Chryseolinea soli: one gene and its partner. Each later gene encodes a partner of the first gene's protein in a complex. Links are inferred from orthologs where the notes say so. Each region holds a gene or a part of one and is shown on either strand. Other genes may lie near its edges. The genes, in order: trxB and trxA.

Evidence for each region.
Region 2: the proteins of trxB (region 1) and trxA are in contact, whole or in part, in a crystal structure (PDB 1F6M), measured with the Escherichia coli proteins. The link is inferred for Chryseolinea soli from one-to-one orthologs.

Annotation. Positions count from the first base shown.
Region 1 is NZ_CP032382.1:6,186,710-6,201,596, reverse strand. What follows is about bases 11,974-14,887. They hold trxB (thioredoxin-disulfide reductase), read left to right. Parts: upstream 11,974-12,912; coding sequence 12,913-13,863; downstream 13,864-14,887. Other genes in these bases: pdxH (pyridoxamine 5'-phosphate oxidase), read right to left, coding at 14,624-14,887; bshB1 (bacillithiol biosynthesis deacetylase BshB1), read left to right, coding at 13,908-14,627; D4L85_RS25925 (sigma-70 family RNA polymerase sigma factor), read left to right, coding at 11,974-12,830. Outside these bases: D4L85_RS25975 (ROK family protein), read right to left, coding at 1-472; pfkA (6-phosphofructokinase), read right to left, coding at 497-1,480; pgi (glucose-6-phosphate isomerase), read right to left, coding at 1,540-3,192; D4L85_RS25960 (Tex family protein), read right to left, coding at 3,242-5,566; D4L85_RS25955 (methylglyoxal synthase), read left to right, coding at 5,649-6,080; D4L85_RS25945 (START-like domain-containing protein), read left to right, coding at 6,978-7,379; D4L85_RS25940 (LptF/LptG family permease), read left to right, coding at 7,469-9,193; rpsO (30S ribosomal protein S15), read left to right, coding at 9,289-9,564; pnp (polyribonucleotide nucleotidyltransferase), read left to right, coding at 9,746-11,890; more of D4L85_RS25925, read left to right, coding at 11,967-11,973.
Region 2 is NZ_CP032382.1:7,760,217-7,777,364, forward strand. What follows is about bases 5,575-8,258. They hold trxA (thioredoxin), read left to right. Parts: upstream 5,575-6,596; coding sequence 6,597-6,920; downstream 6,921-8,258. Other genes in these bases: dnaE (DNA polymerase III subunit alpha), read left to right, coding at 5,575-6,487; D4L85_RS32390 (sialate O-acetylesterase), read right to left, coding at 7,014-8,258. In the rest of the region: D4L85_RS32370 (fumarate reductase/succinate dehydrogenase flavoprotein subunit), read right to left, coding at 1-1,089; D4L85_RS32375 (succinate dehydrogenase cytochrome b subunit), read right to left, coding at 1,139-1,831; more of dnaE, read left to right, coding at 2,297-5,574; more of D4L85_RS32390, read right to left, coding at 8,259-8,417; D4L85_RS32395 (YkgJ family cysteine cluster protein), read right to left, coding at 8,499-9,002; D4L85_RS32400 (acetyltransferase domain-containing protein), read left to right, coding at 9,053-10,255; D4L85_RS32405 (helix-turn-helix transcriptional regulator), read right to left, coding at 10,347-11,309; D4L85_RS32410 (RagB/SusD family nutrient uptake outer membrane protein), read right to left, coding at 11,417-13,093; D4L85_RS32415 (SusC/RagA family TonB-linked outer membrane protein), read right to left, coding at 13,109-16,336; D4L85_RS32420 (sodium/sugar symporter), read right to left, coding at 16,667-17,148. UniProt on the Escherichia coli protein: Participates in various redox reactions through the reversible oxidation of its active center dithiol to a disulfide and catalyzes dithiol-disulfide exchange reactions.

The DNA of each region.
Region 1 (14,887 bases):
TGCCGTGTTTTCCATTCAGCAGTTGGCCATTGGCTACAAAGCCGCTGCCTAATCCGGTTCCCAAGGTGATCACCACGAAATCGCGCATGCCTTTGGCGGCACCATAGACCATTTCGCCCACAGCCGCAGCGTTGGCGTCGTTGGTGATGATGGCAGGAAGATCGAATTCTTCACGGAACATGTCGGCCAAGGGAATAATGCCTTTCCACGGCAGGTTGGTAGCACGTTCGATCGTACCCTTGTAGTAGTTACCATTCGCTGCACCAACACCCACACCCAATACTTTATGTTCGCCCGGGATCGCCGCGATCTCTTTGCGAAGGGCTTCGGAAAGCCCTTTGAAATAATCTTTGAACTCCTGGTATCCCGTAGTGGAAATACTGCCATGGGAAATCACATTTCCTGCTCTGTCTACAATGCCATACTTGGTGTTGGTCCCCCCGATATCGATGCCGATGGTTAGCTCTCTCATAATGCCGGATTTAAACGTGATGAATTATATAGAAAGAATTTTAGCGATGCGAAGCGACTCAGCGTCGATCTCGTGGATCTTCGACATGATATCGTCAAATTTGTTGTAAACGATCTTCCGGTCGCGTACGCCCACCATCACATCGCTCTTGCCTTGGAGCAAGCCTTCGACTGCACCAACGCCCATGTGAGACGCCAGCACGCGGTCGAAGTAAGTAGGCGCACCCCCGCGCTGAAGGTGTCCCAGCACAGTGACCTTTATATCAAAATACGACGAACGTTCTTTTACCTGTCTTGCCAAAGCGTGGGCATCTCCAATTTTCGATCCCTCTGCTACAACAACAAGATTTGATTTTTTATTCGTTTTACCTCCTTCTTCCAGAAGCTCCCAAAGCTCGTCAAACGAAGTGGCTTCTTCGGGGATGATCACCGCCGCAGCACCACCGGCAATACCGCTGTTGATGGCGATGTAGCCGGAATGACGACCCATCACTTCAATAAAGAACAATCGGTTGTGGGAGAGGGCGGTATCGCGAATACGATCGATGGCCTCTACCGCTGTGTTGGTGGCCGTGTCATAGCCGATGGTATAGTCGGTACCGGCAAGGTCGTTATCGATGGTGCCCGGGATACAAATCGAGGGCACTCCAAATTCTTCATAAAATTTATGAAGCCCCGTAAACGTTCCGTCGCCACCAATGGCGATCAAAGCGTCGATGCCTTGCTTCTTAATATTGTCGTATGCTTTCTTTCTCCCTTCCGGAGTTCTGAATTCCTTGCTGCGGGCCGATTTCAGGACCGTGCCACCGCGCTGAAGAATATTGCCGACCGAGCGTGCGTCCAATTTGATCACATCCCCTTCAATCATCCCCTCATAGCCTCGCATGATGCCGAGACTGGTCTTGTCATAATACGTGCATGCCCGAACGACGGCACGGATGGCTGCATTCATCCCAGGAGCATCGCCACCCGACGTGAACACTCCAATTTTCGAAATTTTATTCTCCATTCAGATTCAAAATCCAACAAAAATAATGGACATAGTTTAGTTTGCAATCAAGAATTTACTCAAACAGACTTCAATCGTTTGAATTCGTTAATTAGGCCATTCGTAGAAGAGTCGTGCGAAGTGATTTCTTCTTTCGATGTGAGCTCGGGAAGGATTTTCTTGGCTAACACCTTGCCCAGCTCCACACCCCACTGGTCGAAGCTGAACACATTCCAGATAACACCTTGTGAAAAGATCTTGTGCTCATACATGGCAATGAGGCTTCCCAGCGTCCGCGGCGTAAGCTCCCGGAACAGGATGGAATTGGTTGGACGATTACCTTCAAACACCCGGAACGGTGCCTGGAGGGCAATTTCCTCCTTATTCATGCCATTGGCGGCCAATTCTTTCTGAACTTCTTCGAGGGTCTTGCCCATCATGAGCGCCTCGGTCTGCGCAAAGAAGTTGGACAATAGTTTGTCGTGATGATCGCCAATCGGATTGTGACTGATGGCCGGCGCGATGAAGTCACAAGGAATGATCTTCGTGCCCTGGTGGATCAGCTGGTAGAAAGCATGCTGCCCGTTCGTACCCGGCTCGCCCCAAATGATGGGACCGGTCTGGTACGTTACCGGCTTGCCCCCGCGGTCGGTCGACTTGCCGTTACTTTCCATGTTGCCTTGTTGGAAATAGGCGGCAAACCGGTGCAGGTATTGATCGTAGGGGAGGATGGCCTCTGAAGCCGCCCCAAAGAAGTTGTTGTGCCAGATCCCCAGCAAAGCCAGGATCACGGGGATATTCTTTTCAAAGGCTTCGTCCTTGAAGTGGTTGTCCATGGCATGCGCGCCATCCAAAAGCTGCTCGAAGTTTTCGAAACCGATCGTACAAATAATAGACAACCCGATCGACGACCACAAAGAATAGCGGCCACCAACCCAGTCCCAGAACACAAACATGTTCTCCGGCGCAATGCCAAACTTGGTCACCTCTTTTTCATTGGTGGACACGGCCACAAAGTGTTTGGCCACCTCGCCTTTACCACCGGTCTTTTCAAGGAACCATGCACGAGCCGATTCGGCATTGGTCATGGTCTCCTGGGTGGTAAATGTTTTCGAAGCAATGATGAAAAGCGTGGTTTCCGGATTTAATTTTTTTACCGTTTCCGCGATGTGTGTACCGTCTACGTTGGATACAAAATGAGGCGTGATGTTTTTCCAATACGGACGCAAGGCTTCCGTCACCATATAGGGCCCCAAATCCGATCCGCCGATCCCGATGTTCACAATGTCGGTGATGGCTTTCCCGGAATAGCCTTTCCACGAGCCGTCGAGGATCTTGCCGGAGAAGGTTTTCATTTGTTGCAACACGCGGTTCACCTCCGGCATCACATCTTCGCCGTCCACCACGATGGGGCTATTGGAGCGGTTGCGCAGGGCAATGTGCAACACGGAGCGGCCTTCGGTCTGATTGATCTTCTCGCCCCGGAACATGGCGTTGATGGCGTCTTTCAACTCCACCTCGTCGGCCAACGCGACCAGATCCTTCAGGGTCTCGCCAATCACGAGGTTCTTTGAGTAGTCCACGAGGATGTCTTCAAAGCGGGCGTGAAGGGATTCGAACCGGTGAGGGTCTTCTGCAAACAATTCGCGCATGTGCGACGCTTGCAGGGTCAGGAACTGGATCTCCAGTTTTTGCCAGGCTTCAGTGGTAGTCGGGTTATGTTTGGGTAGCATAGGCTAGGGTTTTCTTATAAAGTATGCGAAGTTAAAAGGATTTTTGAGCTTACTTCTTGAACTTGCTCACCAGCATGGCCAGCTTCTCCTCCATGCTCAGCTCTTTCTCCTTTTCCTTGGGACGGGATCCACCATTGCCGCCACGGTCCGGGCCAGGACCCGATTTCTTCCCTTTCGGGGAATTGCCTTTCGGCGACGCGGCTTTTGGAGCAGGTTCCGGTTGGCCGAACGGGTCGCTCTTCATGGACAAGCCGATGCGCTTGCGGGGCACGTCCACTTCCACTACGGTGACCATTACTTTTTGCTGGACGGTGACTACTTCTTTGGGGTCTTTCACAAACTTGTCGGCCAGGTGGCTGATGTGTACCAGGCCGTCCTGGTGAACGCCCACGTCGACAAACGCGCCGAAAGCGGTTACGTTCGTTACAATGCCGGGCAGGCGCATGCCAAGTTTCAGATCTCCAATGGAATTGACGCCGTCGGTGAAGCTGAATACTTCAAATTCCTTCCGCGGGTCGCGTCCGGGCTTTTCAAGCTCTTTTATAATGTCGTTCAGAGTGGGAAGTCCCACTTTTTCAGACACATACTTCTGGAGGTCCAGTTGTTTGCGCAGGGCAGCGCTGGTCATGAGGTCTTTCACGCCGCAGCCCAGATCGGTGGCCATTTGCTGCACCAAGGCATAGCGTTCGGGGTGCACCGAGCTGGCGTCGAGGGGGTTTTCGGCTTGTTGGATGCGTAAGAAACCGGCAGCCTGCTCATAGGCTTTTTCACCCAAACGCGCCACTTTCATCAACGACTCGCGGTCTTTGAACGGCCCGTTCTGGTTGCGATATTCCACGATATTCTTAGCCAGGGCAGGGCTCAGGCCCGACACATAGGAGAGGAGCTCTTTGCTGGCCGTGTTCACTTCCACGCCCACGGAGTTCACGCAACTCATCACGGTGTCATCCAATCCATGTTTCAGTTTGGTCTGGTCCACGTCGTGCTGGTATTGACCTACGCCGATCGATTTAGCGTCGATCTTCACCAACTCGGCCAACGGATCCATTAGACGCCGGCCGATAGACACTGCGCCGCGAACGGTCACATCCTTGTCGGGGAATTCTTCACGGGCCACATCCGAAGCGGAATACACGGAGGCTCCGCTTTCGTTGACCATCACGATGATGATCTTGTTGTTAAGGCCGATGCCTTTAACAAACGCTTCTGTTTCCCGGCCGGCCGTACCGTTGCCGATGGAGACGGCTTCGATCTCATATTTGTCACAAAGCGATTTTATAAGGGCTGCGCTTCTTGCGGTTTCGCGTTGGGGTTCGTGCGGGTAGATCACATCGTGATGCAAAAGTTTTCCCTGGCGGTCCAGGCACACCACTTTACAGCCCGTGCGGAAACCCGGATCGAGTGCCAGCACGTTTTTTTGACCCAGCGGCGCGGCCAGCAACAGCTCTTTCAGGTTGTCGGCAAAAACTTTGATGGCCTCTTCGTCGGCCTTCATTTTCGACTCCATGCGGATCTCCGTTTCCAGCGACGGGCGAAGCAGTCGTTTATAGCTGTCTTTGATGGCCAGCTTCATCTGTTCACCGGCAGCATTCTCGTTCTTCACAAATTGACGCTCGATGGAACCGATGGCCATTTCTTCGGGCGGAAAAATATCGAGGGCGAGAATGCCTTCTTTTTCGCCGCGCCGCATGGCCAGTAGCCGGTGCGATGGTGTTTGCGCGATAGGCTCTTTCCACTCAAAGTAATCCTTGTATTTCTGGCCTTCACCTTCTTTGCCTTTCAGCACTTTAGCATCCAGTGTGCCTTCGCTCCAGAACAATTCGCGTACACGTTTGCGTGTCTCGGGATTTTCGCTGACCCACTCGGCAATGATGTCGCGGGCGCCTTCTAAAGCTTCCTGTAAATTGGCGACGCCCTTTTCGCTATCAATGAACGACTTGGCAAATTCTTCGGGATCGAACTTCTCTTGTTCCAGTATCTTTTGTGCCAACGGCTCGAGTCCTTTTTCTTTGGCGACACTGGCGCGTGTTTTTCGCTTTGGTTTGAACGGCAAATAAATGTCTTCGAGCTCGGCCAAGGTCACGGCCGCCACGATGGACTGCATCAATTCAACGGTGAGTTTACCTTGTTTCTCGACCGAGCTGATGATGGCTTCGCGGCGTTTGTCGAGTTCATCCAGTTGCTCCAGACGGTCGCGGACATTGGCGATCATCACTTCATCCATACTATCGGTCAATTCCTTCCGGTAGCGGGCAATGAAAGGGATGGTCGATCCTTCCTGCAGCAGTGTGGCAACGGCTTTCACATTTTTGATTTGCAGGGAGAACTCCTTGGCAATTTGTTCTACCCAACGGGCGATATTTTCTTGGTCCATATTTTTAATGACAGGGTGGCAAAAATAGAATAAGGTTTAGAACCTGCAATACCGTATTTTTAGAATGAAGTTTAAATTAGATATGAGTACAAAAACCGTCGCCCTCATCGCGCATGATAACCGGAAGCGAGAACTCGTCGAGTGGGCGGAATTGAACAAAGCAAGCATGCAAAAGTGCAAGGTGTTTGCCACAGGCACAACAGGAAAATTATTAAAATCAGACGTCGGCCTCGAAGTCACTTCACTCCAAAGCGGGCCGCTCGGCGGCGACCAACAGATCGGCGCCCTCATCGCCGAAGGCCGCATCGACATGTTAATCTTTTTTTGGGATCCCCTCGAGCCATTGCCTCACGATCAGGACATTAAAGCCCTGCTCCGGCTCGCCGTGGTCTGGAACATCCCCGTCGCCTGCAACCGCGCCACTGCCGACTTCCTGTTCGCATCACCCTTGCTCTTCAGCGACTACGAACGAACCCGCCCCGATTTCACCGCCTACCAAAACCGGAAGCTCTGAAATAATAGAATTTCGCATCTTAGTTGGGAAAATTCAATACAACTTGTAAGTTTGCGCTCCCAAATTTTTTGGGAATCGAGACATAGCGCGGTAACTCAGTTGGTTAGAGCGCAGGATCCATATCCGTCTAGGCGGACGGGGGTTCAAAAATGTAAATCGACAATAGATGGCGCGGTAGCTCAGTTGGTTAGAGCACAGGATTCATATCCGCCTAGGCGGACGGGGGTTCAGACAGAGATTTAAGGACATGTTAGGTATAAGTCGGTAGTGAATTTGAAAACAAAATGGCGCGGTAGCTCAGTTGGTTAGAGCACAGGATTCATAACCCTGAGGTCGGGGGTTCAAATCTCCCCCGCGCTACAAAAGAAGAGCTCGCAGAAATGGCGGGCTTTTTTTATGATTACCTGGGAGCACAGGATTCATATCCGCCTAGGCGGACGGGGGTTCAAATCTCCCCCGCGCTACAAAAGAAGAGCTCGCAGAAATGACGGGCTTTTTTTATGACATTACCTGTTAGAGCACAGGACTCATATCCGCCTAGGCGGACAGGGGTTCAAATCTCCCCCGCGCTACAAAAGAAGAGCTCGCAGAAATGGCGGGCTTTTTTTATGACATTACCTGGGAGCACAGGATTCATATCCGCCTAGCCGGACGGGGTTCAAATCTCCCCCGCGCTACAAGCAAGGAGCTTGCAGAAATGCAAGCGCTTTACTTTTCCGGGCGACGGGGCTCACCTCCCCACAAGAAAAACGCCAACTCTTTTTATACCCCTTCAGATCCCTCACCACAGGTCATTTGCGTCAATAGTTCCTTATTTGGGTCAAAATCATGTTTGCCATACTAAATAAATTGGCCTAAATTCAATCGCACGAAAGAATTACAATGGCGACCCTCAGCATGTCCAATAAAAAGTTGTTCACGGCGGATTACGAAATCCACGCCTCGATCAAGATGCTGTATCCCTACATTCAAACGGCAAGCGGTCTGTCAGAATGGTTTGCCGATGACGTGACCATCAACAACGAAGACAAATCTTTTACCTTCTTCTGGGACAACGAAGCACACAAAGCCAAGCTCGCTGCCTTTCGTACCAACCACTTCGCCCGCTTCGAATTTCTCCCCGAAAACAAAGACGATGAGAAAGATCCTTCCTACTTCGAGTTGCGCCTCGAATTCAACGACCTCACCCAATCCGTCTACATCAAGATCTTCGACTACTCCGACTTCGACGATCAGAAAGAGCTCAACGACCTCTGGCATGGGTTGGTGGAAACCCTCCGGAAAACCGTGGGCGGTTAAAGGAGGGATGTAATTATTTTTGTTTTATAATGATGGGTTAACAGGTTGGCCTTATTTTTGACCTTTGTTTTGCGCGCAAGCCATACCCCATGAAAAAAATAGACAAACTCGTTTTAGATGCCTTCCTGGGACCGTTCCTCATCACTTTCCTCGTTGTCGTTTTTATCCTGCTGAACATCAACATGCTGAAATATTTCGACGACATCATCGGCAAGGGCCTCGACGGCCTCGTGCTGGGACAGTTGTTTTTCTACTTCGCCGTGTTCACCGTGCCCACCGCCATGCCGTTGGCCGTTTTGTTGTCGTCGCTCATTGCCTTTGGAAACCTGGGGGAACATTTCGAGCTGTCGGCCATCAAGAGCGCGGGCATTTCCCTGGTGAGAGCGTTGCGGCCGATCTTTTTCTTTGTGCTCTTGCTCACCGTACTGGCCTTCTATATCAACAACAACCTTGTGCCAAAGGCGGCCTTGGAAGCGTACAGCCTGCTCTATGATATCAAGCAAAAGAAACCGGCCCTCGAGTTGCGCGAAGGCGTGTTCTATCACGGCATCGATAACATCAGCATCAAGGTAAACCACAAGTTCCCCAAAGACGACAAGGCACTTAAAGAAGTGATTGTCTATGATCACCGGAAGAACGACGGCAACAAAGAAGTGATGATCGCCGACAGCGGCCGCATGTACACCATCCTGGGTGAACGCTATTTAAAGTTCGAGCTGTTCAATGGCTATCGCTACACGGAAGGCACCAGCAACGAGCGCGAAATGACGGGCCAACGCAACGCCAATCCCCAGGCCCTGAGCCGCAGCAAGTTTGCCAAATCACAGGTGGTCTTCGACCTGTCATCGTTCGCGTTGCAATCCACCGACAAGAAGTGGTTCCAGGGCAACCGCATCATGCGCAACATGTCGGAGCTGACGTCGGACATCGACTCCATCAATATCGAAGTGCTCAACCAGCAATTGAATTACTACCAAAACAAGCCATCCTTTTTCACCTATTATCACAAGCACGATTCCCTGATCATGCCTCCGGACATACAGGCCTATAAAACGTACCGCGACTCCATCAACCGAATCCCTTACCTGAGCAAGATCAGCCCCGTGGCCACGACGCCTGATAGTGTGAAGAAGACCGGCAGCGATTCGGTGAACGCCGAAAAAGAACGGGAGGAGCGCCTGAAGATCAAGAATGAAAAACGAAGGGCGCTGCTGGCGGCCCGTAAGAAAAAATTCAACGAAAAACCCGCGCCGGCACCGGTACGAACGGTGAAGAAGGTCACTGTAAATTACGACTCGGCTTCCCTGGCCCGTATCGACAGCGTGTTCAACATGCCCATTGGCCGCGACGTCATGCAGGGCGCCACCAACATGGCCCGCCAGGTAAAAAGTCAGATCATGAACTCCAACAGTAGTGTCGACAACTATGAAAAGGACCTGAAAGAATTCAATATCCAGTGGAATAAGATACCGGCGAGCTCGTTTGCCTGCATCGCGATGTTCCTCATTGGGGCGCCTTTGGGGGCCATCATCAAGCGCGGGGGGTTGGGGGTGCCGTTCCTGGTGTCGATCTTCTTCTTTATCGTATTCTATGTTCTGAGCATGCAAGGCGAGAAACTGGCCAAGCAGGGGACGGTGAGCGTCGCCATGGGCGTTTGGCTGTCGGATTTTGTGCTGCTGGCCGTGGGGGCCCTGTTCCTGCGGCAAGCCAGGGCGGATGCCAGGCTGTTTGAGGCTGATTTTTATCTAGTTGCTATCGACAAGATGAAGCGATGGTTTGCCCGCAGACGGCAACTGCGTGCGCAGCAGGCGTAGGGGAGAAGTCGAATATTTCAACAAAATGTTGCAAAATTGGGCCGTTTTGGCTTACCTTTGCCCCCTGAAATAAAGGAAAAAAAACATTTTTTGAAATGTATCTGACTACAGCAATTAAACAAGACCTGTTCGCGAAACACGGCTTTGCGAAGAAAAAAGAAGAAACTGGTTCTGCCGAATCACAGATTGCCCTCTTTACGCATAGAATCAACCACCTCACGGCCCACTTAAAGGAAAACAAAAAAGACTTTTCCACCCAGCAAGGCCTCATGAAACTGGTAGGTAAGCGCAAGAAGCTCCTGAATTACCTCCAAAATACGAACATCGAGAGATACCGCGCAGTGCTGGCAGATCTTGATCTGAGAAAGTAATTACAAGACATTCCCCGAAGGGAACCCAACCAAAGGTTCCCTTTTTGCATTTAAAATAAGTTAAGTCCGTCTTCGGACCACATTGACGCATCCTGAAATAGCCGCGCGAACCCCCTGGCAACAAGGCCGGTCGCAGGGCTGTTTTAGGTGTTGTCGCTGTCAGACGTAAAAAAAACAACACATGAAACCTACTGCAATCACCAAAACCTGCAAGCTGCCCGATGGACGCGAAATAACAATTGAAACCGGTAAACTTGCACGCCAGGCCGACGGTTCGGTCGTGCTCAAAATGGGCAACACCATGTTGCTCGCCACCGTGGTATCCGCTCAAGAAGCCAAAGAAGGCACCGATTTCCTCCCCCTTTCGGTTGATTACCAAGAAAAGTTCGCTTCTACGGGTAAGATCCCCGGCGGCTTCCTGAAACGCGAAAGCAAACTCTCCGACTACGAAGTACTCATCAGCCGCCTGGTTGACCGCTGTATCCGTCCGCTGTTCCCCAGCGACTATCACGCCGACACCCAGGTGATGTTATATCTCCTCTCCGGCGATGAAAATGCATTGCCCGATGCCCTTGCCGCCTTTGCCGCTTCGGCTGCTTTGTCGGTTTCCGATATCCCTTTCCAAGGTCCCATCTCCGAAGTACGGGTGGCCCGCGTGGAAGGCAAATTCGTCGTTAACCCGACCATGGAACAAAAGAAGATCGCCGACATCGATTTGATGGTAGGTGCATCGATCGAGAACATCCTGATGGTGGAAGGCGAAATGAAAGAAGTGAGCGAAGACGATATGCTGGAAGCACTGAAGGTGGCACATGAAGCCATCAAGGATCAGTGCCGTCTCCAGATCGAATTGACCGAAGCCGTAGGCAAGACCGTGAAGCGTACCTACAGCCACGAAGACAGCGACGAGAACCTGCGCCAGGAATTGTGGAAACTCATGTACGACAAGGCCTACGCCGCCGCCCGCAAGCTCATCACCAACAAAAGCGAGCGCTCCGAAGCCTTCTCCAGCATTCTGGACGAATACCTGGACGCCCTTCCCGAAGACACGACCATCAACAAACTGCTCGTAAAGCAATACTATAAAGAGATCCAAAAGAAAGCCGCCCGCGACCTCGTTCTTAACGAAGGCGTTCGCTTGGATGGCCGTAAGACCAAGGAAATCAGAGAGATATGGAGCGAGGTCGACTACTTGCCGTCGCCCCACGGCTCTGCGGTTTTCACCCGTGGTGAAACCCAGTCGCTGACCACCGTGACGCTCGGAACCAAACTGGACGAGCAGATGATCGACGGTGCCATGATCGAAGGCTCCAGCAAGTTCATTTTGCATTACAACTTCCCCGGCTTCTCTACCGGCGAAGTGAAACCCAACCGCGGCCCCGGACGTCGCGAAGTGGGCCACGGCAACCTGGCGTTCCGTGCCCTGAAGCAAGTGCTTCCCCCGGAAGAAAAGAACCCCTATACCATCCGTATTGTTTCCGATATTCTCGAGTCTAACGGCTCGTCTTCGATGGCCACCGTATGTGCAGGCTCACTGGCCCTTATGGACGCCGGTGTTCCCGTAAAGAGCTCCGTATCCGGCATTGCCATGGGTATGATCTCCGATTCTGCTACGGGCAAATACGCCATCCTTTCCGACATCCTCGGTGACGAAGATCACCTGGGCGACATGGACTTCAAAGTGACCGGAACGGAGAAAGGCATCACCGCCTGCCAGATGGACTTGAAAGTAGACGGCTTGACCTATGAGACCATGCGTGAAGCATTGCTCCAGGCGAAAGAAGGCAGACTTCACATCCTCAACGAGATGAAGAAGACCATCAGCCAACCCAGACCGGATTTGAAGCCTCAAACGCCACGTGCCGAAACCGTGATCATCGAGAAAGACATGATCGGCGCCGTAATCGGCCCAGGCGGAAAAGTGGTACAAGACATCCAGAACACCACCGGCGCAACCGTGGTGATCGAAGAAGTTGGCAACAAAGGCGTGGTGAACGTGTTTGCCAGCAACAAAGATGTGATGGAAGCGGCCCTGCGACGCATCAAAGGCATCGTGGCCATTCCCGAAGTAGGCGAAGTATATGATGGTAAAGTGAAGTCCATCATGCCTTTCGGCGCATTCGTTGAGTTTATGCCCGGCAAAGACGGTTTGCTCCACATCTCCGAAATCAAGTGGGAACGCCTCGAAAACATGGATGGCGTGCTGGAAGTAGGGGAAGAAGTGAAAGTAAAACTGATCGAAGTAGACAAAAAAACCGGCAAATACCGTCTCTCTAGAAAAGTCCTGTTGCCCAGACCTCCACGTCCGGAAACTACTCCGGCCTAAATCCGTTAAGAACTGGATTGACAGGAACTATATTTTGACAGTATATTGTTAAACAAACGAATTGTATATTTAGAGAATGAGACAGCTAAAGATCAGTAAACAAATTACCAACCGCGAAAGCCAGTCACTGGATAAGTACCTCCAGGAAATTGGCAAGGTTGACCTGCTTACGCCGGACGAGGAAGTAGAGTTGGCAAAGCGTATCAAGGAGGGAGATCAAATAGCATTAGAGAAACTTACGAAGGCCAACCTCCGCTTTGTGGTGTCGGTGGCAAAACAATACCAAAATCAGGGACTTTCCTTAGGTGATTTGATCAACGAAGGAAACCTGGGTTTGATCAAAGCCGCACAACGTTTCGATGAGACGCGTGGTTTTAAATTTATCTCTTATGCCGTATGGTGGATCCGTCAATCCATCCTTCAGGCGCTGGCCGAACAATCCCGTATTGTTCGCTTGCCTTTGAACCGCGTGGGTTCCCTGAATAAGATCTCCAAAACGTTTTCGGAATTGGAACAGAAGTACGAGCGCGAGCCTTCCCCGGAAGAGCTTGCTGAAGTGCTGGACGTGACAACGGCCGAGGTAGTGGATACCATGAAGATCTCCGGACGCCACGTGTCCATGGATGCTCCGTTCGTGCAAGGAGAAGAAAACAGCCTGCTCGACGTGTTGGAAAACGACAGCGAAGAAACACCGGACTCCGGTCTGATGAACGACTCGCTGCGCCGCGAAGTGCAACGCGCACTGTCGACCCTGACCCAACGCGAAGCCGATGTGATCACTTTATACTTTGGACTGAATGGCGAACACTCGATGACCTTGGAAGAGATCGGAGAGAAGTTCAATTTGACCCGCGAACGCGTTCGTCAGATCAAAGAAAAGGCTATCAGACGGTTACGTCACACCAGCAGAAGCAAAGCTTTAAAGCCTTACCTCGGTTAAGAAAGTACGATTTTAGAATATTGAAGGGTCTCGCATTCCGAGACCTTTTATTTTACCCGGAATTTATAAGACGCTAACAGACATGGCAAAAGAAGAAGTAAAAGTCCTCATCATCGGTTCAGGTCCCGCCGGCTATACCGCCGCCATTTACGCGGCCCGCGCCGGCTTGAAACCCGTATTATACACCGGCGCCCAGCCGGGAGGACAATTGACGATCACCAACGATGTTGAAAATTTCCCCGGCTATCCCGACGGGGTCAACGGCCCGCAGATGATGGTGGATCTCCAGAAACAAGCCGAACGCTTTGGCACCAAGGTGCATTACGGCGTGGTGACGTCAGTGGATTTTTCAGGCTACCCACACAAGGTGGTGGTAGACGAAAAGGATGAGATCATTGCCCATAGCGTGATCATTTCCACGGGCGCAACCGCGAAGTATTTGGGAATTCCTTCCGAAGCAAAATTCAATAACAACGGAGTGTCTGCCTGCGCAGTGTGCGACGGTTATTTTTACAGGGGCAAGGACGTGGCCGTTGTCGGTGCCGGTGATTCGGCTGCCGAAGAAGCGACCTACCTGGCCAACCTCGTGACCAAGGTGCACCTCATTGTGCGCCGCGATGAAATGCGGGCCTCCAAGATCATGCAACAACGCGTGAAGAACACGCCCAACATCGAGATCCATTGGAACTCCGAAACGGAAGAGATCCTGGGGAACGAGACCGGGGTTACGGGCGTGCGTCTCGTAGACAATAAGACCGGCGCCAAGAAGGTGCTGGACATTCAGGGATTCTTCCTGGCCATCGGCCACAAGCCGAACACCGATATTTTCAAGGGTTGGATCGACATGGACGACACCGGCTACATCCAGGTGCAGCCCGGGTCCACCAAGACCAACATCGAAGGCGTGTTTGCCGTAGGCGATGCCGCCGACAAAGTATACCGCCAAGCCATCACGGCCGCCGGCACCGGTTGTATGGGTGCCCTGGATGCCGAGAAGTTCCTGGTGGCCAAGGAAATGGAAGCCGTGCACTAAGCCGGCTCCCACAAAACAGTATCCACCAAATACCGCATCCGAATTTGAAACTCGATATTCTCGTTCTTTCCGCCCACCCCGACGATGCCGAAATCAGTTGCGGGGGCACCATTGCCAAGCACGTGTCGCTGGGATATAAGGTGGGTATTGTTGACTTTACAAAAGGGGAGTTAGGAACGAGGGGCACCCCCCAGACCCGCAAGGAGGAAGCCGCCGAGGCAGCCCGTATCCAGGGTATCGCCGTGCGTGAGAACCTGGGGTTGAAAGACGGCTTTTTTCAAAACGACCCCGATCACCAAATGGCGGTGGTCCGGGCCATCCGCAAGTTCCAGCCCCGCGTGATCCTGGCCAACGCCGTCTACGACCGGCACATCGACCACGGCAAAGGCGCTTCCCTGGCCTATGACGCATCTTTCCTGTCGGGACTGGTCAAAATCACAACCCAGGACGATCACGGCCATGCGCAGGCTCCCTGGCGTCCGGAAGCCTTCTACCATTCCATCCAGAGCCTGTTCATTGAACCCGACTTTATCGTAGATATATCCGGCTTCTGGGAGACAAAGATGGCCGCCCTCCGGGCCTTTAAGACGCAGTTCTACGATCCCAGCAGTACCGAACCGGAGACCTATATTTCCAATCCAACATTTCTGAAAATGATCGAAGCCCGGGCCGTTGAATTTGGTCACGCCATTGGGACCACCCATGGAGAGGGCTATACCGTGCGTCGCTATCCCGGTGTGAATTCGTTGTTCGACCTGCGTTAAGGCGCCAGGCGATGCGCTTTCCAGGTGCCTTCGACCTTGGTGTATTCGATGCGGTCGTGTAGGCGGCTGGGCCGTCCTTGCCAGAATTCGATGAGCAGCGGATCGATTTGAAAGCCACCCCATTGGTGGGGCTTGGGAAGTACTTGTTTTCCTTCGAATTTTTGTTCCATTTGCCGCACGCGTTCCTCCAGGATCTCGCGGTTCTCCAATACCGAGCTTTGGGGTGACGACCATGCCCCGATTTGCGATCCGCGCGGCCG
Region 2 (17,148 bases), 1.6 Mb from region 1 along the record:
CGCATCGGCAAAATCCAGGAACACGGCCAGGCCGGATCCTACGCCGCGACCTTCGTCGCACATTTGCTTGGCGTTGCGGGAGGCCACGTCACGGGGAACGAGGTTACCAAATGAAGGATATTTTCTTTCGAGGAAGTAGTCGCGATCCGCTTCGGGAATGGCCGCAGCATCTTTCGCTTTCAATCCGGGGCGCGCCACTTTCGGCACCCACACGCGGCCATCGTTACGCAACGATTCCGACATGAGCGTGAGCTTGGATTGGTGATCTCCTGAAACGGGGATACATGTAGGGTGAATTTGTGTATAGCAAGGGTTGCCAAACAAAGCGCCTTTCTTGTGCGCTCTCCAGGCCGCCGTTACGTTCGAGCCTTTTGCGTTGGTGGAAAGGAAGAACACGTTGCCATAGCCGCCGGTGCAAAGCAACACGGCATGAGCAGAATGTGATTCGATTTTACCCGACACCAGGTCGCGGGTGATGATGCCGCGGGCCTTGCCGTCGACGATCACCACGTCGAGCATCTCGGAGCGGGTGTACATCGTTACTTTGCCGTTGGCGATCTGACGGTTCAGCGCCGAGTAGGCACCGAGCAAAAGTTGTTGTCCGGTTTGTCCGCGGGCGTAGAACGTTCTGGATACCTGTGCGCCACCAAAAGAGCGGTTGGCCAACAGTCCGCCATATTCGCGGGCGAAGGGTACGCCTTGTGCCACGCACTGGTCGATGATGTTCACACTCACTTCGGCGAGGCGATAGACGTTGCCTTCGCGTGCTCTGTAGTCGCCGCCTTTAATGGTGTCGTAGAACAAACGGTAGACGCTGTCGCCGTCGTTCTGATAATTTTTTGCTGCGTTGATACCGCCTTGTGCTGCGATGCTGTGCGCGCGGCGGGGGCTGTCCTGGAAGCAAAATGCTTTTACGTTGTAGCCCAACTCTCCCAGCGATGCGGCTGCCGAGGCGCCTGCCAATCCGGTGCCGACTACGATAATATCATACTTGCGCTTATTCGCCGGGTTGACCAGCTTGAGGTTGAACTTGTGTTTTGTCCATTTCTCCGCTAAAGGGCCTTCGGGAATTTTAGAATCTAATTTCATCTGTCTGTTTATTTTGGGTCGGGACCACGGCTAAAGGTCCGGCTAATTGCTATTTGTTATAAATGTCTTGGTTCAGATACATCCAAATGGGGATCAACGCAAACAGTACGGGCACGACGATGGCGAAGGCTCTTCCCACAAAACGGATAATGGGGTTGTATTTCGGGTGATTCAAGCCCAGCGTTTGGAACGCGCTGGCGAAGCCGTGCCACAAGTGAAAGCCCAGGATCAGCATAGAGACCACATAGAGGGCCGCGTACCAGAATTGAGCATAGGCTGCGGCGACAACTAAATACAAATTCTTTACGGTTTTGCCTTCGTAGTCGACCGTTTGAATTCCTCCCCAGTGCATTTCATACCAGAAGCCTTTCAGGTGAATCACCAGGAAGATAAAGATGATGCTACCTAAAATTCCCATATTCCGGGAAGTCCAGGCGGAAGAGTTTTTACTTACTGCATAGCCTTCGCTGCCGCGTGCCTTTCGGTTGTGCGAGGTGAGCAGGATGGCCCAAGCGATGTGGACCAGGATGATGGTATAGTTGACATAAGAGACGATCTTGATCAGCGGATTGCTGGTCATGAATTGAGCATAGACATTAAACGCATGGCCGTCGTCATGCTTTAAGAGTTGAAGATTTCCGATGAGGTGAACGACGAGAAAGAGAATTAGAAAGAGACCGGTGAGGGCCATCAGAAGTTTTCTGCCCAGCGTGCTGGTCAGAAGGTTGGTAAACCAATTCATAGGATGTAGTTGTCGAAAAATTTTGATGTGGTCAAAATTACTTCGCAAACCCTATTCCACCAAGACCAACCTCACTTTATAAAAATTCTAAATAAACCTTTCTACGTAAGGGAAGACGCCGATCAGAGAAGCTCAAACAGGAGGATAATGATGGAAATGGCAACGACGGCGATCAGTAAGAACCATTCTTTCCGCACAAAATTCACAATCCAAGAGAACAAGCGTTTCATAGCTTTAAAAAACAATTTTCTACCCTATGCCAAATATCAGGCCCTACTTCAATATCCATTGAATATCAACTCTTTAGCATAGTTTGGTTGAGAGGGCTATTCAGATTTAAGAATCAAAATTGTATCGATTTCCCATTTCTGGAAGCTCATGTTTGCCGCCCACAGAACTAAAATCCCGCTGTTACAATTGAAATGATGGTGTACATTTACGTCACCACTACATTTTTTCGACTTCATGTATTTAATATTCGACACGGAGACCACCGGTCTGCCACGCAATAAAACCGCGCCCATTACGGACCTCGACAACTGGCCCCGGCTGGTGCAGTTGGCATGGCAATTACACGACCATCGCGGCAAGCTCATCGCCCAACACAACTACCTGGTGAAGCCCGACGGCTTCGACATTCCCTACAACGCCGAGCAAATTCACGGCATTTCCACCAAACGTGCGTTGGAAGAAGGCCACGACCTGCGCGTGGTGCTCGACACCTTTGTGAAGGACCTCGAGGGCACCAGTCAATTGGTGGGTCATAATATAGAGTTCGACATCAACATCATTGGCGCAGAATTTATCCGCCAGCAGTTGAACACCGACCGCTTCCTGAACCTGGCCAAGCTGGACACCGGCATTTCGTCGACCGAGTTCTGCCAGCTATCGGGTGGCCTGGGGGGCAAATTGAAGATGCCCACCCTGCTTGAGCTGCACAAGAAACTCTTCAACCGCGACTTTGGCGATGCGCACGATGCGTCCTACGACGTGGCCGCCACCGCGCGAAGCTTCTTCGGGCTGGTCAAACAGAAAGTGGTCAAGCCGTTTGATGAAACGCCGTTCGAGGAAATCACCTACGAAGAACCGAACCTGGACGCCGCCAATTTTGCCAAGCGCGAAAAGAAAAAAGCGGCCGACTATTCGCTCACCGACAAAGTCACAGTCCTCACGGACAAACCTTTTGTTCACCTCCACGCCCACTCCCAGTTCTCGGTGCTGCAAGCCACACCCGACATCAAGTCGATGGTGAGCAAAGCCAAGGCATTGAACATGCCGGCCATTGCGCTGACCGACCTGGGCAACATGTATGGCGCCTTCAAGTTCGTGCGCGAAGCATTGAACAATGACCTGAAGCCCATCGTAGGCTGCGAGTTCTATGTGGCCGACGAGCGGTTGAAACTGAAATTCACAAAAGACAATCCCGACAAGCGCTACAACCAGGTGTTGCTGGCCAAAAATAAAAACGGCTATCACAACCTGGCAAAACTCAGTTCCCTCGGTTTCACGGAGGGGCTATACGGCATTTACCCCCGCATCGACAAGGCGTTGATCGAAGCGTATAAACAAGATCTGATCGCCACGACCGGGTCACTTTCCAGTGAAGTGCCTTATCTGATTCTTAACGTCGGCGAAAAGCAGGCGGAGGAAGCTTTCAAATGGTGGCACGGACTTTTTGGTGACGACTTCTACATCGAATTGAACCGTCACGGCATCCCGCAGGAAGATCACGTGAACGAAACCTTATTGCGCTTTGCGGCGAAATACGGCGTGAAATATTTTGCGGCCAACGAAGCGTTCTACCTGCAAAAAGAAGAAGCGAACGCTCACGACGTTTTGTTGTGTATCAAGGAAGGCGAATTCAAGTCCACTCCCATCGGCTATGGTCGCGGCCACCGGTATGGATTGGCCAACACCGAATATTATTTCAAATCGCAGGACGACATGAAGTCCATCTTCCGCGACATGCCCGAAGCCGTGGAGACCATCAGCGAGATCCTCGACAAGATCGAAGGCTATACGCTGGAGCGGAATGTGTTGCTGCCCAAGTTTGACATTCCACCCGATTTCAACACGGAAGATGAATACCTGCGGCACCTCACCTACATCGGTGCGGCCAAGCGCTATGCAGAGATCACGCCCGCCATTCGCGAGCGGTTGGATTTTGAGTTGGACACGATCCAGAAAACAGGATACCCCGGCTACTTCCTCATCGTACAAGACTTTACATCCAAGGCACGGGAGATCGGTGTGTCCGTTGGTCCGGGACGGGGTTCGGCTGCCGGTTCGGCGGTGGCGTATTGCATCGGGATCACCAACGTCGATCCCATCAAGTACGATCTGCTGTTCGAGCGTTTCCTAAACCCCGACCGCGTATCGCTGCCCGATATTGATATTGACTTCGACGATGAAGGACGCGATCGCGTGTTGAAATATGTGATCGACAAATATGGCAAAAACCAAGTGGCCCAGATCGTGACCTATGGCACGATGGCCGCGAAGTCGTCCATACGCGACTGCGCCCGGGTGATGGAACTGCCCTTGGCGGATGCCACCTTCCTGGCAAAGATGATCCCCGAGAAACCGGGTACTTCCCTCGATGACGCCTTCCAGGAAGTGAAAGAGCTTTCCGACATCAAGAAGGGAACCGACTTGAAAGCACAGGTGCTGCAACAAGCCGTGATCCTCGAAGGCTCGGTGCGCAACACGGGAACCCATGCCTGCGGGGTCATCATCACCCCCGACGACCTCACCAAGTTTGTGCCCGTGTCTACGGCGCGCGACTCCGACATGCTCGTGACCCAGTTCGACAACAGCGTGGTGGAAAGCGCCGGCATGTTGAAGATGGACTTCCTGGGGCTTACCACGTTGTCGATCATCAACTCGGCCCTGCGCAACATCAAGAAAAGTCACGGCATCGACATCGTTATCGACGATGTGCCGCTGGATGATTTGAAGACCTACCAGCTTTTTCAACGCGGCGAAACCACCGGCACGTTCCAGTTTGAAAGTGTGGGCATGCAGAAATATCTGCGCCAACTGAAGCCCGATAAGTTTGAAGACCTCATCGCCATGAACGCCTTGTACCGACCAGGCCCCATGGAATACATCCCTGCCTTCATCAAGCGGAAGCACGGACAAGAGGCGATCAAATACGACTTGCAGGCCATGGAGGAATTTCTGCATGAAACCTATGGCATCACGGTCTACCAGGAGCAGGTGATGTTGCTTTCCCAAAAGCTTGCCGGCTTTAGCAAGGGCGACGCCGACGTGTTGCGGAAAGCCATGGGTAAAAAGCAAAAGGCCGTGCTGGACAAGATGAAAGACAAATTCATCAAGGGTGCCGAGAAGAACGGCCACGCCCAGGACACCTGCGAAAAAGTGTGGACCGACTGGGAGGCCTTCGCGCAATATGCCTTTAACAAATCGCACTCCACGTGTTATTCACTGGTAGCCTATCACACCGCATACCTGAAAGCCAACTACCCCGCCGAATACATGGCAGCGGTATTGACCCACTCACAAAGCAACCTGGAAAGCGTTACGTTCTTTATCGAGGAATGCCGCAGCTTAGGCATCAAAGTGTTGGGCCCGCACGTGAACGAGTCGGGTGTTTATTTTGAAGTGAACAAAGATGGTGAGATCCGGTTTGGGCTGGGCGCCATCAAGGGAGCCGGTGATGCTGCGGTGGAAGCGATCATCCACGAGCGCGAAGCCAACGGTCCCTTTGAAGATATTTTCGAGTTTGCCAAGCGGATGAATCAACGCGCAGTGAACAAGAAGACCTATGAGTGCCTGGCCTTGTCGGGTGCGTTCGATTGTTTTGCCAGCATTCACCGCCGGCAATATGTGTTTGCCAAAGACGGCGAAGTGAGCTTGCTGGAGAAGGCCATCAAGTATGCCGCCAAGACCCAACAAGAAGAACAAAGCAACCAGGCCAGTCTCTTCGGCGGAAGCTCGGGCACGGTCATGCCAAAGCCCCGCATCGACTATGTGGAGCCTTTCAGCGAGATCGAAAAGTTGAACCTGGAGAAAGAGGTGGTGGGCATCTACATTTCGGGCCACCCCCTGGACAACTTCAAGTTCGAGATGGACGCCTTCTGCAAGACGCGGTGCAGCGAGCTGACCGAGCTGGAAGCCATGCAGGGACGCGAGGTCAAGTTAGGAGGCATCGTTTCCGGGGTGGAACACCGGACCACGAAGACCGGCAAGCCCTTCGGCAAGTTCACGCTAGAAGACTACACCGGCAACTTCACGTTCACGCTCTTTGGCGAGGACTATCTCAAGTTCAAGACCTTCATGACGGTGGGCTGGTTCCTCTTTGTGGAGGGCGCCGTGGTGCGCAACTCGTGGGGACAGCAAAACCTGGAGTTCAAGATCCGGAACATGGACCTGCTCAACGAGCTCGGCATCAAGCGCAGCAAGGGCGTGAAGCTCCGGATCAACGCCAACGATATCACCCCGGGCATGATCGGCATCATCGAAGGCGTTTGCGGAGAGTATTCGGGCAACACCCCGCTGTACCTGAAGATCCACGACCTCCAGGAAAACATCAACCTAGACCTGCTTTGCCGCAAATTCCGCGTCAACCCGATCAATGACATGGTACGGGAAATGAAAAAAGCGGGTGAAATCGAGGTAGAAGTGATGTTTTAGGTACAAAGGTGCTGCCGGCTGCCAGGGCTTCATAGAACTCTGAACTAAAAGCTATACCTTTGCGTTGGTCCTTTTGAAAGCATAAAAAGAACTTATAACATATACTCACATGGGAAAAGCAATTGAACTTAACGATGCTAACTTTGATCAGATCATCAACTCTGATAAGCCTGTACTGGTAGACTTTTGGGCAGAATGGTGCGGTCCTTGTAAAATGATCGGCCCGGTTGTAGAAGAGCTTGCCAACGACTACGAAGGTAAAGCGGTAATCGGCAAATTGAATGTCGACGACAACCACGAAGTAACCGCCCGTTTCGGTGTGCGCAGCATCCCCACCTTGTTGATTTTTAAAGGCGGCCAAATCGTTGACAAACAAGTTGGCGCTGTACCCAAATCGGTATTGAATCAAAAGATCGCAGCACAGGTTGCCTGATCATAACAGGGTATTCTAGTCCCTCGAAATAAAAAAGAGGCTGGTGATGAACCAGCCTCTTTTTATTTGGTTGCCTTTCGGCCGACCTGTATTTTATTTCACTTCAATGACCCAGTCGTCGGTGCGGAAGCTGGACACGGGCAGACCTTCTTTGCTAAAGAGATTAGGGATGGAGCCGTTCTTCCATCCAAACCGGACGGCCGCCGGCTTCTTCACTTCTTTGGCCGATACCACCACCGTGTTTCCATCGATGACGGCTTTTGCCGGGTAGAAGACTTTATCCTCCCCGGCGATGGTGAACTCGGTTGGCGAGCCACTCTTTGCCATCAGGCCGGTGGGAATGTTGTTGAACGATAGGCGGATCTTGGCCTTCTCCACTTTCATCTCTTTATACAGTGGGTTCAGATAGGTGATCCCTTTTTTGCCATAGGTGTCGGATAGCGCCAGGTTGGCGAGGCGCTCGCCTACGGGTTTCTTGTATTTGGGATGGATGTCGTTTACATCTTCCACCAGGTCGGAGACCACCACCATACCGGTCTTGGCGATGTCGAGCATTTTGACTTCTTGCTCGCGGACGAGCGTTCCCTTCTCCACTTCGCCATAGCCGGCATAGGGCGCGATCTGCACGTAGTAGAACGGGAAGTCATGCAGGAAATGTTTGCGCCAATCGGTGATCATCGTTTCCATCAGCAGCTTGTAGGTTGCCGGTGCGGCCGTATTGGCTTCGCCCTGGTACCACAACGCTCCCGCAATGCGGAAGGGCAGCATGGGATTGATCATGGAATTATAGACGACGGCAGGCGACGAGGGGCACCAGGGCCTGTCGTCTACTTGTTTCTTGGAGGCTTCCAGTAGCTTCGGGTTGCCTTCGATGCTTTCGCGGGGTGTCCAGGTTTCGGCGGGCGTGCCGCCCCAGCTGGCGTTGATGAGACCGATGGGAACGTTCAGGCTGGTGTTCAATTTCTTTCCAAAGTAATACGCCACGGCGCTAAAGGACTTCACGTTTTCGGGGTTGGCCACTTTCCATTCGCCCTCGCCCCTCACCTGCGGTGTCATAGCGGCCGAGTTGGGGACGTCGAACAGGCGGATGTTGAGGTCGTTCACTTTGTCGATGTCGTTCTTTCCGTCGAGGGAAGCATTCATGCTCCACTCCATGTTGGATTGTCCCGCGCAAAGCCACACTTCACCGGTCATCACGTCTTTGAGCGTGATGGTTTCACCGCCTGCTTTCACGGTGATCGTATGGGGGCCGCCGGCGACGGGTGTGAATAGCGTTGTGCCCCAGAAGGCAGTGTTGTCGGTTTTCACTTTTACGGTGGTCGTATCCCAGCTCACCTGGATGGTGATGTCTTGCGTGGAATAGGACCAGCCCCAGATGGGCGTCGGTGATTGTTGTTGCAGCACCATGTGATCGTCGAAGATGGCGGCCAGGCGGAGTTGGGCTTGGGTGGTCGCTGCGGCCAGCAGCAAGGTGAAGAGCAGGGAGATCTTTCGCATGTTGTGAGATTGTCTGTGAATCAAAAATACAAAGGTATTGGAAGAAACATAACGGCCGCGACAGCCTCTTCCGGATGTTTTCTACAGAATTTTTTTGAGGCGTTCTACGATCTCCAACACGGCGGGACAAACCTGGGTGTTCTTATAGGCCAGCCCGGTGACCTGTACCATTTTTTTCCGGTCGGTGTGTGGGTATTCACGGCAAGCTTTGGGGCGGGCTTCGTAGACACTGCAATAGTTGTCGTCGCCGAGGAAGGGACAGGGCGAGGACTTGAGCACGTAGTCGCGGTCTTCGTCGATGCGCAGGTATTGTTCAACAAAGTCGCCGGGTTTCATGCGCAGGGCTTTGGCAACGCGCTCGATGTCGGTCTGATAAAAAATAGGCGATGTGGTCTTGCAGCAGTTGGCGCACGTGAGGCAATCCATTTCTTCGAACACCGCTTCGTGGGTGGTGTGAAAGGCATCATCCACTTTGCGGGGGTCCATCTTTTTTACGCGCTCCAGGAATTTTTTATTTTCCACCGCCCGGTTTTTTGCCTGCTGATAGAATTTCTCCCGGTCGAAAGCCTTATCTTCACTTGCCATTGTGCAAAGATCGTAAATTTCAGACTGTCTAAACCTACTCAAAAAAAATTATGACGACTGCCGCTCCTGCCACCGTGCTCGTTGAAAAACCCCGTATTTCTTCCATCGACATGATGCGTGGCATCGTCATGGTCGTGATGGCCCTGGACCACACGCGCGACTTTTTCCACATCGACGCTTTTCTCTTCGACCCTTTGGATCTGACCAAGACTTCACCGGCGCTGTTCTTCACGCGGTGGATCACGCATTTCTGTGCACCCACGTTTGTGTTTCTTTCGGGCATGTCGGCGCGCATCAGTTTGCAAGGCAAAGGCACAAAAGGATTGAGCAAATTCCTGTTATCGCGGGGGTTGTGGCTCATCTTTCTGGAGGTGACGGTGGTGCGCTTCGGGTTGCTTTTCAATCTCTATTATGACTTCACGTTGATGCAGGTGATCTGGGCCATCGGCGCCTCGATGGTGGTGCTTTCGGGACTTGTGTTCTTGAAGGAGCGTGTCGTCTTCATCCTCGGATTGGTGATCGTGTTTGGGCATAATTTGCTGGACATGGTTTCCGTTCCGCAGCAGAATCCCTTGTTTCCGCTTTGGGCATTGTTCGCACAGGTTGGCTTTTTCCAGATCACGCCTCAAAGCGCCGTGGCGGTCCCCTACCCGATGTTGCCTTGGCTCGGTATTATGTTGACGGGGTATGGCATGGGCATGTGGTATACAAAGGGATATGATGCCGGGAAGCGCAGGACTTGGTTGGTCAGATCGGGCCTTATCGCGCTGGCGCTTTTCGTGGTGCTGCGCTTCATCAATATTTATGGTGACCCTGCACCGTGGAGTGTGCAGAAGAATGCGTTGTATACGGTAATGAGCTTTCTGAACACGACGAAATATCCCGTGTCGTTGTTGTTTACGTTGATGATCCTGGGCAATACGTTGCTGTTATTGGCGGCGTTGGAGCGGCTGAAGGGTGAGCAGGGATCTTCTTTTTTGGTGTATGGGCGGGTGCCGTTGTTTTATTTCATTGTGCATTTTTATTTGATCCATGTTTGCGCATTGTTGTATAGGATCGGGAATGGGACTCCTTTCGCATCGATCGATTTTCATTTTGCGAAAGGGTTTGGGGGCGTGACGGCGGGGTCGGGAGTGACGTTGTTTTGGGTGTATGTGGTGTGGGCGGGGATTGTGTTAGTGCTGTTCCCGGTATGTACTTGGTATAACCGGTACAAAAGCACCCATAAAGATTGGTGGTTGAGCTATTTGTAAGAAATCATTTTGAACTGACTCACATTCGCTCCTTTGCTGAAGCCCCCGTCTTCGCAAAAGGCTACGACGGGCAAGTCGGCGGGCAGGCGTTTTAGACCGTTTCGCGGGCGTAGTGGTTCGTGAGTTCTTCTACGAGGTCGAGCATGATTTCTTTTGCGGTTTCGGGGTAGTCAATATCAACGGCGGCGCCGTAGCTGAGGAGCCATTTGCAGAAGGGCTTAACGTAGCCGATGAGGAAGGTCATGCGCACTTTGGTGTCGAGGTTTTCTTCGGAGACAAAACCATAAAAATATTTTGTGTGCTGCACGTAGCGTGCCGTGGGCTGATCAAAGGAGACGATGATCTTCTGCAGCTCCTGATTGCCTTGCATCATGGAGGCGAGATATTCCTGCAGGCTTAACAAATTCCGGCCGTCGAATTTTATGCCGGGCGTCGATAGGTTCTTGATGCGGTCGGCGCGAAAGTCGCGGTAGCCATTGCGCAGGCGGCACCAGGCGATGAGGTGCCAGGCGGCACTGTAAAATACCAGGCCGATCGGTTCTACGTCGCGTTGGGTTGATTGCTCGTTGTAGCTGCTGAAATATTCTATGCGGACCACGTCTTTCGCGACGACGGCCCGTTGAATGCCGGAGAGAAAATCGTTGGGGAATTGATGCTCGTCCATCGGCATGCGGCGCACTTCGATATGCGAATGCAGGTCCTCGAGGAGGTCTTTGTCCGATTCGTTCATCACGGCTTTGATCTTTAGCAGGGAAGATTCAAACGCTTGCCGGATCGATTTGTCGGTCATTTTTTCTACCAGTTTCCCCGCCAGCAACATGGCACTGGCTTCGTCTTGGGTGAACATGACCGGTGGCAAATGATAACCATCCACAATAAAGTATCCCTTGCCGGCTTCCGACCCGATGGGCACGCCGGCTTCCATCAAGGCCTTCACATCGCGGTAGACGGTGCGCAGGCTGATCTCGAAACGGTCGGCGATTTCCTCGGCCTTGACCACGCGTTTGGATTGGAGCTGTACGAGGATGGCGGTGAGTCGGTCGATGCGGTTCATACCCTAAAGTTACGGCATCCGCAGGAATTTGTTCTCAAAAAAAATGTCCCGCAAACCAGGGGTTCCGGGACATTTTCGGGGGTAAAGTTGATTAAAGCTTAAGGCCCTTATTCGGGACCCACTACAGGTGCACTTCCCAATGCGGGGTTGTTATACTCTACTTCGTTTTTGGGCACATCAAAATAGGGCAGGTAATTATAGTTGATGAACGCCTTGGTATTCACCACCGTGCTGCCCGTGAAGTTTGACAGGATGACACCGTTGGCTCTGCCACCGCCCACACTCTTGTCGTCGGTGATACCCATGCGGCGGGCGTCGTAGAAGGACAAGCCGCGGAAGACCAGGCTGATCCGGCGTTCGCTGCGCAGTTCCTCCAGCGCCTCTGCCTGGGTAACCGTGCCGATGGCAGCGAGGCCTGCGCCTTGATCATTGCGTACGTCATCGATCAATGCCGTTCCTCCACCAACATTACCCGACCGGATCAACACCTCCGCTTTGATCAACTCGTTCTCTTCGTAGGTGCCTGCCAGGTAAATGTCGTCGACGCCGGTTTCCTGCGTGTGGACGTAGGTGATCACGCCGGGCATATTGTTCCCGCCGTCGATCAGGTAGTAACGCGTTCCGTAGCCCAGGCCCCGGCCGCGCATGTTCACCTGGGGTGACTCCAGCAAATCAAAATTGTTTGCCATGCGCTGGTCGTCGGCGCGAAAATCCTGGATGAGGCGTTCGCTCACATAAAAGGTCTGACCATCTTCGGTGGCGGCCAAGCCGGCCACGGAACCAAAATTGGGATCGACAACGGAGCGGCTAAAGTCTTCCGTGGTTTTCACAATAAACACGGGGTCGTCTTCCTGGATGCCGTTGTCCACGAAGCCTTCTATCGCCGTCCATTGCGCAGCCGTCATGTCGGCCACACGGGTGTTCACCAGGATGTTTCTGGCGCGCAGGGTATTGATGTTACGGATCCATGCCTCGGGCGAAGGGATGCCGCCTTTGCCTTGCTGGCAATAGCCCGGGATGGCCCCCGATAAAATATCGGCAGAAACACCGGGGTCAGTGATAGCGTTCAATTCGGTCTCGGCCTTGTCGAAGTTGGCCATGGCTTCGGCGATGATCTCTGTGTTTGTTTTGAACTCACCGTTGGTAAGGTTAGGCTCGTCGTTGATCACACCGGCCACGTACATGGAGCCGATGCGCGAATAGGCATAGCCCTTCCACCAATAGCCCCAGGCTTTCAACGTGTGCTTTTTATTTACTGCATCGCCGCTATATTCTGCACCGTCCACTTTTTTCAGCAGGATGTTCATGGCGTTGTTGAGAAAATACATTTGGGTCCATTCCATCAGCATGGTGTTGGCCGGGCCATAGGCGCGGTCGTTGCGCAGTCTCAACTCGTAGGGTTGAGAAACGCCGATGGGCATGGGAACCACCGTGCCGTCATCGATGGTGATGTCGGTGGGATTGTTGGCGAAGCGGAAGCTCTGGTTTCCCCAGGGGATGTAGATGATGTCGCCCATCGCATCGTGCAGACCGAAGATCTGCGCGGTGAGGAAGCCCAGGTTACGTCCCGTACGCGGACCCAGTTGGTCGTCGACGGAAGCGTAATAGCTGCCGATGCCGTTGATGTAGGTTCCTCCTTTGGCATAGGCCACCAGCCCGGCTTCCGTAGAGAGTGCATTCTCCAACGGCTCGTTCTTGTTCACCACGTCCGTGAGCTCATTCTTGCAGGCTTGTGTCACCAGCAAAAGAAGGCAAAGGGATATATAAAGTTTTCTGTGTTTCATACGATCGTGATTTACTTAGTTAAAAGAAACGTTCAGCCCCACCTGGTACGATTTGAAATTCGGGAACGACCAGAAATCAAGACCGCGTTGTGTGGCCACCTGGGGCGATGCCGAAGTGGTTCCGCCACCGGATGTGTTCTGGCTGCTTTCCGGATCCATGCCCGTGTAGTTGGTGATCGTCGCCAGGTTTCTTCCCGTGAAGACCAACTGAAGACGCGTGAACCCTTTCATGTCAAAAAACTTCGCGAAGTCAAATCCGACCGACAGGTTGCGCAAGCGGGCAAACGATGAATTTTCCAGGAAGTAATCTTTTGTGCCGTTGCTTTCGGAGGCATCATAGAAGCTTTTGTAGTAGGCCGTCCATGCGCCGGTCTCTCCATTGATGGTGAGCGATTTGTCGTAGTCGCCGTGCAGGCCTTCGGAATACATCCACTCCTTGGTTTGGTTATAGGTCTTTGCGCCGTATACCCAGTCGATCTGGAAGGAGAAGGTGAGGAAATTCTTGTACGAGAAATTGTTGATGAAGGCCATGTTGAACTTGGGGGTAGTGTTGCCCAAAAAATACTTGTCGGGGGTGAACTGCACGCGTTTGCCAGCCTTGTCCACCACACGGCCGTTCACCACTTCATAGTTGGCGGCGTTGGCGGGGTTGATATACGGATCGCCGTTCTTATCTTTTTGGTCGATGCTGGTCAGCGCTTTGTAACCATAGATCGTTCCGATCTTCTCGCCACCTTTCAACGTATAGGTAGCGGCGTTGGACCACACCAGCGGGATGTCTTTGCCGTCGGCCGTGCGGTCGAGCGATGAGGACTGCGTTCCGAAGTTGGTCACGAAATCCCATTTCAGGTTATCGCCGGAATACACGTCCATGTCCACGCTGAATTGCACGCCTTGGGATTTCAGGTCGATGTAGTTATCCCAAATGGTCTCGGAACCTTGCGACACCGGTTGTGTCCGTTGCCAGACGACGCCCGTGCTTTTGCGGCTCCAGATAGACACGTTGGTGGCGATGTAGTTGAACCATGCTCCGTTCTTTGTCGGCGTAATGCCAAAATCGAAACCGTATTCAAATTCCTTGGTGCGCTCCACTTTCAAGCCTGCATTCGCAAAAGTCGGATTGCTATAGATGAGAAACCCGTTGTCGACCGTGCCGGTTTTATATGACGGGATGCGCAGGTAGTGATTGGGTACGGGGCCCGCAAGGTCCTTCGAAGCATCCAACGTATAGCCTACCGGCTGAATGCCCGCTTCACCAAAGGCCGCCCGGATCTTGAACTCCGGCAAGACCGAGGAGATGCCGTCCCAGAAGTTGAGCTTTGACAGCCGCAGGTAGGCATCGCCGCGCGGGAACGTGAAGGGGGATTTGGCATCGCCGTAGGTAGAACTGTAGTCGGAGCGGAAACCGCCGGAAACTCCGGCCATCTCTTTGTATTCAAACCGCTGGTTCAACAAAAATCCATACGTAATGAAAAGGTCCTCGTATTCCGTGGTGCTGTTGGACGACGATTGCGCACCGTTGATGTCATCGATGCTCGAATAGGAAGGCAGCCCGGTGTAGATCAGGTACTGGCGATGGAAGCTGCTCTTGCGCCAGTCAAAAGCCAGTTGCGTGGTGGAAGCGATCGGGATCTTCCAACCCAGGTCTTTGTCAAAATCGAACTTGATGGTTCCCGTCACCAGCGAGTTGATGTTGTAGTTGTTGGTGACCGATTTGTTCAATCCGCCGCCAATCGATTCGCCAATAAAACTGTTGTTGGCAAGGGACGATGCATTTCCGGTCTGGTTCTGCGTTTCGCGTGCAAAATTGTTTACCGAATAGTTCAAGCCCAATTTATAATCCAGTTCGAAGATCTTGGTGGGCGTGTAATGCAGGTTTAGGGTGGGGATCACATCGATGACCGTGCTCTTGAAATTCTGATACTGGAAGAAATATTTCGGATTCGAATTGTTCGCTCCTGCGCCGCCAAACTGATAGGTATAATTTCCATCCGTATCCTTGTAGTCCAGATCGGCAAACGGGTAGGTATACATGGCCGACGACAACGGGGCATTGCTCACGTAATACGGGTTAACCGTGTTGTCGGTATAGATCAGTTGCGTCGTGGACCGGAATTTCAGGTTCTTCAAAATGTCGACACCCACGTTTGTCGTGAAATTGGTGCGGTCCAACACACCCTGCACGACAGACTCCTGACGGAGCTTGGAAAACGAGAAAGCATAGTCGCTGTTCTCTTTTCCGCCGGACAGCGCCACGTTATAGTTGGAGGTGTGAACATTGCGGAACAACTGGGCGATGTGGTCGTGGTATTTCGTGTTGTTCTGATAGGGTTTGTTGTTTTGTGCAGCCGGTCCGTTCTCCCAGTTGGCTTGTCCCCAAAGGCCCAGGTCGTCTTGCGTGAGCAAACCACCGTTGTTGTCGAGAATGTTACCGTTGGCGTCGGTGGTGAAGGAGTGATTGAAGGGTTGATGCAGGTTGCCGATGTTCAGCACCTGGTCAACACTGGTGCGGGCCGAGGCGTCGATGTGCATCGGGCCTTGTTTTCCTTTTTTGGTGAAGATCTGGATCACGCCGTTGGCGCCCTGCGCGCCATAGATCGTGGCGGCCGAAGCGCCTTGCACCACTTCGATGCGTTCCACGTTGTTGAGGTCAAGGGCGTTGAGCGAGGTGGAGCGCATTTCAACACCGTCCACCATGATGAGGGGCTGTGTTCCGCCCGACAGCGTGTTGATGCCGCGCAACTGGATACTGACCGGGGCCCCGGGGTTACCCGATGACGACATGATCTGCGCCCCGGCAATCTTTCCTACCAAAGCTTGGTCAATAGACGCGGTTGGAATCGTCGGCAGGCGATCACCCGAAACCGACTCCACCGAGATGGCTAAACGTCGCTTGTCGGTGGCCACGCCGACGCCGGTAACTACCACTTCCGATAGTTGTGTGACGTCCGCAGAAAGTTGGATGTCGATGACCGAGCGGTCGCCGATGGCGACTTCCTGGGTTTGCAGCCCGATGAAAGAGAACACGATGGTTCCTCCTGCATCTGCACCCGGGATGGAAAGCCGATAGACCCCATCCGCATTCGTGACGGTGCCAAAGGAAGTTCCCTTCAACACCACGTTGACGCCGGGCAAGTCAGAGCCGTCTTCCATAGACGATACCTTGCCCGTCACCACGCGTTCCTGGGCACGCGCCAATAGGGTCGTGCCTAGCAAACATGCTAACAGTAAAATTTTACTCATAGGTTTTTTTGTTAATGAATTGTTAATAATCAAAGCTTGGGAAATCCGCTTTGAAATGAATCACACCGTAAAGGGGAAGATTAAGAAGAGGTAATCACACGAGACGCGGTAGGGAAGCAAAGTGAGATGATCGATTTGAAGAATTGTGATACCCCTGTGTTCCGGTTTCACCAGTGTGCCCTGCTTTCGATCGAAAAGAAAATTTAAAACGTTAGCAGTTGTTCAACAACCCTTAAAAAATAAAAGCGTCTTGCCGTGTCGAACAGCAAGACGCTTCCTATACCGTAAGTGGATCAAAGAATTTTCATTCCTTCCACCATCAAAAAAAATCTACCAGAAGATCGTATACAGCGCTGCGAGAATTCCGCAGACGATCACCGCGCCCACGGCAAAAGCTCCCTTGGGCTTGAACATTTCGGCGTCGATTTCCAATCCTTTGGGTTCTGCCTTCGTGTCGGTCAAACTCACGACCACCATCACCGCCACAACGACCAGGAACACGAGGCCCATGCGGTCGATGAACGGGATCTCGTACAAGCCCGAATCAACATTGACGGCGGCGAGGCCAAAATTGCTGAGGGCCGAAAGGTCTGCATAGCCCGGCAACACTTTCAGAAACATCGAAAGCGGGAACACAATGACGGCGGCTACCAACGCTGCTTTTGCCGTGGTCTTTTTCCAGAAGAAACCTAAAATGAAAATGGCAAAGATACCGGGCGACACAAAGCCGGTGTATTCCTGGATGAACTGGAAGCCACCTTTTTTGTCGATGCCCATGAAGGGCGAAATGACAATGGCCAACCCCATGGCTA